2 regions of the Brevibacterium sp. Marseille-P9724 genome follow, and region 1 is predicted to be linked to the other one. Evidence: predicted binding sites of a transcription regulator. Region 1 holds the regulator's gene; the other holds the start of a gene.
The links. The regulator HspR, encoded in region 1, represses chaperone genes until heat shock. The targets are predictions, from matches to a motif close to AAGTTGAGTCNNNNNGACTCAACTT.

Region 2: clpB (ATP-dependent chaperone ClpB) is a predicted target of HspR. The motif match lies at 2,442-2,466, and genes of this name have one in related genera.

What each region holds. Positions count from the first base shown of each region.
Region 1 is NZ_LR722997.1:63,298-67,308, reverse strand. Features, by position in the region: gene GC119_RS09170 (nucleotide exchange factor GrpE) at 1-502, shown strand, start outside; gene GC119_RS09165 (DnaJ C-terminal domain-containing protein) at 640-1,653, shown strand; gene GC119_RS09160 (heat shock protein transcriptional repressor HspR) at 1,653-2,108, shown strand; gene GC119_RS09155 (hypothetical protein) at 2,233-3,156, opposite strand; gene GC119_RS09150 (maleylpyruvate isomerase family mycothiol-dependent enzyme) at 3,385-4,011, opposite strand, start outside.
Region 2 is NZ_LR722993.1:43,242-47,252, reverse strand. Features, by position in the region: gene clpB (ATP-dependent chaperone ClpB) at 1-2,391, opposite strand, end outside; gene GC119_RS06090 (enoyl-CoA hydratase) at 2,522-3,343, shown strand; gene GC119_RS06085 (NAD-dependent epimerase/dehydratase family protein) at 3,426-4,011, shown strand, end outside.

The sequences.
Region 1 (4,011 bases):
GCAGCCGGCGGCTGACGCTTCGGATCTCGGTGTTGAGATTCCCGACGACGCTTCGGGCATCGAAGACGCCGAACCGCAGCCGGAATCGGACGAAGCCAAGCGCTACCTTGACGACCTGCAGCGGCTCAACGCCGAATACGCGGCCTACCGTCGCCGTTCGGAACGCGATCAGCAGGCTGCTCGCACAGCCGGTCTGCAGGACGCGGTCGAAGCGCTCATGCCCGTGCTTGACGAGGTGAAGCTGGCTCGCGAAGCCGGTGATGTCACCGGTCCGTACGAAAAGCACGTCGACAGGCTCCTTGAAGCCCTCGGCAAGCTTGAAGTCGTGCAGTACGGCGAAGCCGGTGAGATCTTCGACCCGAACATCCACGACGCTCTCATGCAGCAGCCCTCGGCTGATGTAGAAGAGCCCACGGTGTTCATGGTCATGCAGCCGGGCTACAAGATCGGCGATCGCGTCATTCGGGCAGCTCGGGTGGGGGTTCACCTCCCTGAAGCCTGACACACCCACAATTGCCGAGGCGGAGCTTCCGACCACCTGGCGGGGCACCTGGGTGCCGTGCTGGGGGAGCGGGGCTCCGCCTCGGCGGCTAGAAGAACACAACAGCAGATCAGTTCGGCATTGAAAGGAGGGGCCGGATGAACTCGGGACCGCAGAATGAGTGGTTCGAGAAGGACTACTACAAAACGCTCGGAGTCTCCAAGGACGCCTCCGATGCTGAAATCAAAAAGGCCTACCGCAAACTGGCCCGCAAGTACCACCCGGACGCCAATCCCGGCAACGCGGAAGCAGAAGAGAAGTTCAAGGAGATCTCGGCTGCGAACTCGGTGATCGGCGATCCTGAAACTCGCAAACAGTACGACCAGGTGCGCGCCATGGGCGGCGGCGCCAGGTTCCAGGCGGGCGCCGGCGGTGCCGGTGCCGGCGGCTTTGAGGACATCTTCTCGGGCCTGTTCAACACCGGCGGCACCGGAGCTCGGACTCGTGTCGGCGGGTACCCCGGCGGAGGGCCGGACTTGTCCGACCTGTTCGGCGGCGGCTTCGGCGGGGGCGGCGGTTTTGGCGGTGGCGGCTTCGGCGGCTACCAGCAGGCTCCGCAGAAGGGCGGGGACATCCGCTCGAAGGCGCGCCTGAGCTTTACCGAGGCGATTGAAGGCGCCACTGTGAAGCTCAACATGCCCGGCGGAAAGCCGCTGACCGTCCGCACTCCCGCGGGAGTGAAAGACGGCCAGGAAGTCCGCGTGCGCGGTAAGGGCAAGCCCAGCCCCAACGGGGGCCAGCCCGGTGATGTCATCCTCACGGTCGAAGTCGCACCGCACAGTGTGTTCACACGCGATGGCAACAACCTGCGTATGACGCTGCCGGTCACGTTCCCGGAAGCGGCACTTGGAACACAGGTTTCCGTGCCGACTCTGGGCGGGCAGCCGGTCACCATGAAGATTCCCGCCGGTACGCCGTCTGGGCGCACACTGCGCCTGCGCGGCCGGGGCATCGACGCGAAGTCCGGCAAGGGCGACCTGCTGGTGACCGTCGAAGTGACGGTCCCGCGCAATCTCAGTGCCGAAGCGAAAAAGGCGGTTGAAGACTTTGCTGCCGCTACCGCAGGGGAGAATCCTCGTGAAGGCCTGCAGCGGAGGGCGGGTGAAGCCTGATGATTCCCGCAGACCGTCCTGTCTACATGATTTCTGTGGCGGCCGAACTGGCGGGCATGCACCCGCAGACGCTCCGGCAGTATGACCGACTGGGGCTGGTGACGCCTCAGCGGTCAGCTGGGCGCGGTCGACGCTACTCGGCTGACGACATCGAAAAGCTGCAGCTGGTGCAGCGACTGAGTCAGGATGACGGCATCAACCTCGAAGGCATTAAGCGGATTCTGCGGATGCGCGAAGAAATCGAGGCCATGCGCCGCGAACAGGAAGCTATGCGTGCCGAAATGGAGGCTATGCGCCGTCGTTTGGAAACTGCCGGCAGAATCTTTGCCGCAGCTTCGTCTGGCGATGTTGTGTCTCTGTTTGAGGACGGTCAGGGTGTTGGCCGCCGGGCACGCCCGGCCAGGCGCATTGCCGGTGTGCTCATGCCGGGAGCATCCGCTCGCCGCACACGCTAGTGCTGTGTTCCTCCGGCACGCCAGCGCTGAGAACGGCCGGGTTTGGAAACAGTGAAGGGGCGGCCCCGTGTGGGCCGCCCCTTCACTGTGTTTCAGTTCAGAATCTCAGTTCTGCGCCTGCCGCTCAGGCCTTGCGGTTGCGGCGGGTGAGCAGAACGGTTGCACCGCCGACGGTGAGCAGAGCGGCGCCTGCTGCCAGAGCGCCGAGGCCCTGACCGGTGCGTGGAAGAGCGCCGGACGAAGCAGGAGCTTCCGATTCTTCATCAGCGTTGGCTTCGTCGGCATCAGACTTGTCGGAGTCAGAGGAATCACCAGAGATGGCTCCGCCGGTGCTGCCGGACTTCTTGTCTTCCTTCTTGTCCGATTTCTTAGCTTCGCTGACAACCTCGAAGGAGTCCTTGAGCGTCTCGCCGTCGAACTCAGCGGTGATGGTGTACTTGCCGACGTAGTCCTCGGCATTGCCGTCGGTGATTCCGGCCACGCTGAGGGCGGCGATGCCGTCTTCGTCAGCTTCGACGGTCTGTGAGTACGACTGGACGTTCTTTGCCTTGCCGGAGGTGCCGGTGACGGTGAACTTCACCTTGGTGCCGGGTTCAAGGCCGGAAACGGCAGCGCCGATGCCCTTCTTCTTGTTGTTGAAGTCGCTGGCCTTGATCTTCTTTTCAGACAGGTGCAGAGTCGGCTCTGCAGCAGGTGCTTCTTCCTCAGACTCTTCGTCTTCAGCCGGGGCTTCTTCGCCGGACTCTTCGCCCTCGGTGCTGTCTTCGGGCTGTTCGTCAGAAGGTGTTTCGTCGTCAGCCGGAGCCTCGTCGCCAGCGGGTGATTCGTCCTCGCCGCCTTCGCCCTCTTCGTCCTTGTTGTCATCAACCGGGGTCTCGTCGGCGTCGGCGTCGGTGTCGTCAGTGGGTGTTTCGTCGGCAGCCGGGTTTGTTGATTCGGTCTCGGACGACGGGCCCTCCGAAGCGAAGGCGGGGGCTGCGGCGAATCCGAATGCGCCGGTCAGGCCGACCGAGAGGGCTACTGCGGGAGCGAGGATGGTCTTCTTCACGGTGATCCTTTTCCTAAAAGAGAGTGCGAAGCACCCGTGTGTTTGACCCCTTCAACCTAGCCGCACCTGTGTGAAAGGTCAGTGTTTTCTTGGAACTTCCAGGTGAACATCTCGAAACGGCATCAAATGTGCAGGTCAGAGCGCATCGTATTCCGAGGGCCCCGGGCGCTCAGATTCCGAGATCCCGGAATTCCGTGCTGTCTGGGCCTCGCATCTCGGTCCGGGTGCTCAGACCCAGGGTGGGGGAGTGGGCAGGTCTTCGGGGGTGGCCGTGCCCGAACCGCCCTTTGCGTCGTCCTGTCGACCCGACGCCGGCCACCCGCGGCCGATTGCATACTGCAGAAGTTCGTTGAATTCACCTGTCACTTCGACCGGTGTGCTGAAGTCCGTTTCGTTCTTCTCGGTGCCTGGAATGTCGATGTGCCAGTCGCTGAGGTCATCTCGATCAGTCACATGGAAGAGAAAGTTCGCTCGTGTCTGAGTCTTCTTCCAGTGGTCAATGAGCTCAGCGAAGATGCGATCGGCCGCCGCTGACGGAAAGTCGAGCGCGGTGTAGCCGATGTTGAGGTCAAGTGCGTGGACAAAGCACTCCCGGGCTCGTGCCCACGGAATGAACGATGCCGCAGTGTCCTCTCCCTGCCCGGTGCGGACAAGCGCAGACCACGCCTCGTCGTTCATGCTGCTGAGTGCCTGCGTGAGCTCTTCGGACGCTTCGTGGGCCATTGTGCTCACATCCGCGTCGGCGGTCGAAGCGGCAAGCTGCTCGATTTCGGCATCCCGCGCTGCTCGTGACGGGTACATGGGGTTTTCCCGTCCGGTGCGTGCCCATTCGATCAGCCGCATAAAGGCGTCCGC
Region 2 (4,011 bases), on a different contig from region 1:
CTCCAGGGCAATGCGGCGTTCACTCAGACGCTGCTGCATTGCGTCGATCTGCAGATCGACGATCCGCGCCAGGTCTTCCCTGCTGAGGGCATCGAACATGACAACGTCATCCAAACGGTTGAGGAATTCCGGCTTGAACGCGGTGCGCACCACGTCCATGACCGAATCCTCTTTTGTCTTGGCATCGAGCGTCTGGTCGACCATGAACTGGCTTCCCAGGTTCGACGTCAAAATGAGCACCGTGTTGCGGAAGTCAACGGTTCGACCCTGACCGTCGGTCAGCCGACCGTCATCAAGCACCTGCAGCAGAATGTCGAAGACATCCGGGTGTGCCTTCTCCACCTCGTCCAACAGGACCACGGAGTACGGCCTGCGGCGAACAGCCTCGGTCAGCTGACCGCCCGTTTCGTATCCGACGTAGCCCGGAGGGGCGCCGACAAGCCGGGCCACCGAGTGCTTTTCGCCGTATTCGGACATGTCAATGCGGATCATGGCGCGCTCGTCGTCAAACAGGAAGTCGGCTAGGGACTTGGCCAGTTCCGTTTTGCCCACACCGGTCGGCCCCAGGAACAGGAACGAACCCGTGGGACGGTTGGGATCAGAAACCCCGGCGCGCGCACGGCGGATAGCATCCGACACGGTTTCAACGGCCTTCTTCTGGCCGATGAGCCGCTTGCCGATGTGCTCTTCCGCGTGCAGCAGCTTCTCCCGTTCGCCTTCCAGCAGACGACCGGCGGGAATGCCCGTCCACGACGATACGACTTCGGCGATGTCGTCGGCCGTGACCTGTTCGCCCACCATCTGCTTGGCCTGAGATCCGGCAGCCGATTCGGCTTCTTCTGCCGCGGCGATCTCCTTTTCGACCTGCGGGATTTCGCCGTACAGCAGGCGCGATGCCGTTTCGAGGTCCGTGTCGCGCCGCGCAATCTCCGCCTGGCTGCGCAGATCATCCAGCTTCTGCCGCAGTTCGCCCAGGCGGTTCAGACCTGCACGCTGTGATTCCCAGGCCGCGGTCAGACCGGACAGGGTTTCCTGCTTGTCTGCAAGGTCTTCGCGCAAAGCGGCCAGCCGCTCCTTCGAAGCCTCGTCGGTTTCAGCTGACAGCGCCATCTCCTCCATTTTGAGGCGGTCGACATCGCGCTGCAGCTGGTCGATTTCGACAGGTGCCGAATCGATTTCCATGCGCAGACGGCTGGCGGCCTCATCTACGAGGTCGATGGCCTTGTCCGGCAGCTGCCTGTCGGTGATGTAGCGGTTCGACAGCGACGCGGCGGCAACCAGGGCGGAGTCTGCGATCGTCACCTTGTGGTGAGCTTCGTAGCGCTCCTTCAGCCCGCGCAGAATGGCAATCGAGTCCTCCACGCTCGGCTCTCCCACGAACACCTGCTGGAACCTGCGCTCCAAGGCGGGGTCCTTTTCGATGTTCTCGCGGTACTCGTCAAGCGTTGTCGCACCCACCAGCCGCAGTTCGCCGCGGGCCAGCATGGGCTTGAGCATATTGCCCGCATCCATTGCGGAATCGCCCGTGGCACCCGCACCGACGAGCGTGTGGATTTCGTCGATGAAGGTGACGATCTGACCTTCGGAGTTCTTGATCTCCTCAAGAACGGCCTTCATGCGCTCTTCGAATTCACCGCGGTACTTTGCGCCTGCCACCATGGCCGACAGGTCGAGGCTGACCAGCTGCTTGCCGCGCAGGCTTTCGGGAACATCGCCTGCGACCATGCGCTGCGCGAGACCTTCGACAACGGCGGTTTTGCCCACACCGGCTTCGCCGATGAGCACCGGGTTGTTCTTTGTGCGACGCGACAGCACTTGAACGACCCTGCGGATTTCGGAGTCGCGGCCGATGACGGGGTCGAGTTTCCCGTCGCGGGCCTGCTGGGTCAGGTCGATGCCGTACTTCTCCAGCGCCTGGAAGGTGTCTTCCGGGTTTTCGCTGGTGACCTTGCGACCGCCGCGGACTTCCGGCAGGGCGGCAAGCAGCGCGTCGCGGGTAATGCCTTCGGCACTGAGCAGCTTGCCGGCTTCACCGGAATCGGCCGCGACACCCAAAAGGAGGTGTTCGGTTGAGACGTACTGGTCACCGAGTGCCTGCATTTCCTTTTCGGCGCTGCTGATGACCGACAGCCCGGCCCTTGAGAGCTGCGGTTGGCTGACGGACGATCCGCTGGCAGACGGCAGTCCGGCAACGACGGCCTGAGCACGGCTGCGAATATCCTGGGGACGTCCGCCCAGGTGAGTGATGAGGGCTCCGGCAATGCTGTCTTCGCCCTCGAGCAGAGCGGCGAGAAGGTGCGCAGGCTCAACCTGCGAGTTTCCACGCTGCGCTGCGTCCTTGATCGCGGTGGACAGAGCCTCCTGCGATCGTGAGGTGAATTTGGTGTCCATGGGGACACCTCCCTTCCTGCAAAACTATGTTCATACAGGTAACTTCAACAAGGTTGAGTCTATTCCGCTCAACCTAAGATTTCTGTCCTTGATTCTTTTCGCGCCGCACGGTCTTTGGCAGACTGAACACATGTCTGAAGAACTGGTGACGCTCGAATACGACGGCCCGATTGCGCTCATTACCCTCAACAGTCCCGGAAACCGCAACGCCATGTCCCGGAAGATGATGAACGAACTCATCGACTCCTTCCGCACAGTCGGCAAGAACACGGAAGTTCGGACCATCGTCCTCGCGTCGACCGGCAAGGTTTTCTCCGCAGGCCATGACCTGCGCGAAGTCCAGGGAAGCGATCACGCAACCCAGCAGAACATCTTCGACACCTGCACCCTGCTCATGCGGATCATCCAGTCCATTCCGCAGCCGGTCATTGCAGAAGTGCAGGGCCTGGCAACCGCGGCGGGCTGTCAGCTGGTGGCCACCTGCGACCTCGCTGTGGCTTCTGAAAGCGCATCCTTTGCCACCCCCGGTGTGACCATCGGCCTGTTCTGTTCAACTCCGATGGTCGCGCTGTCGCGCGCGGTCAACCGCAAAACGGCCATGCGGATGCTCCTGACCGGAGAGCCGATGAAGGCAGAAGAGGCCTTCCAGCGCGGCCTTGTTTCACACACCGCACCCGCCTACGCCCTGCGCGAGCGCACACTCGAAGTGGCCCGCACCGTCGCCCAGTCCTCGTCGACCACGGTGTCGATCGGCAAGCGCGCCTTCTACGAGCAGATTTCCCTGAGCACAACCGAGGCCTACTCCCGCATGGGCCGGGTCATGGCCGACAACGCCGTGCTCACCGACGCACAGGAGGGCATTACGGCTTTTCTTCAAAAGCGTTCCCCGGAGTGGACCCACGGCCATTCCGAAGCCGAGGGCCTCGTCAGCAAGGACATCGACCGCACCTAGACCGCCGCTGCCTACACAACACTGCTCGGGCGACACCGGCCGCATACCGGCCAAAGCGGTGTGAGCGCGCTAATCTGAGCCTATGACTGTTCTTGTCACCGGCGCTTCCGGATGCATTGGGCGCGCCGTCATCTCTGCACTGCGGGCAGCCGGCCACACCCCGGTGAGCGCTGGGACGTCTGCCCCCCATGACGATTCGGTCGAGCACATCGAATGGGACATCCGCACACCCGCGGACTGCCGTGTGACCGGCCGTGACATCAGCGCCGTCGTCCACGCCGCCGGTGTCAGCGGCGGAGGCCTTTCGCAGCAGGACGCCCACAGCGTCAACGTCACGGGAACCCGCAATGTGCTCGACGCGTTCCCCCGGGCCCGCTTCATCTTCCTGTCCTGTGCCGATGTCTATGACCCCCGCCGCGGGCTCCGGGACATTTACGAAGAGCACGGACCTGCGGACCTTGCGTGCTTTACCACCGAGTACGAACGCTCGAAGGTCGAAGCCGAAAAGGTTGTCACCCGCCTGCGCCCGGACGCGCTCATCCTGCGCCCGGCTCCCGTCTACGGTCCGGGTGACCGGCGCAATTTTCCTTTTCTTCAGTCACTTGCCACTAAGAAGGGCGTTATCGAACTGCCCGGCGGAGGCCGCCAGAAAACAGCATTGGCCAGTG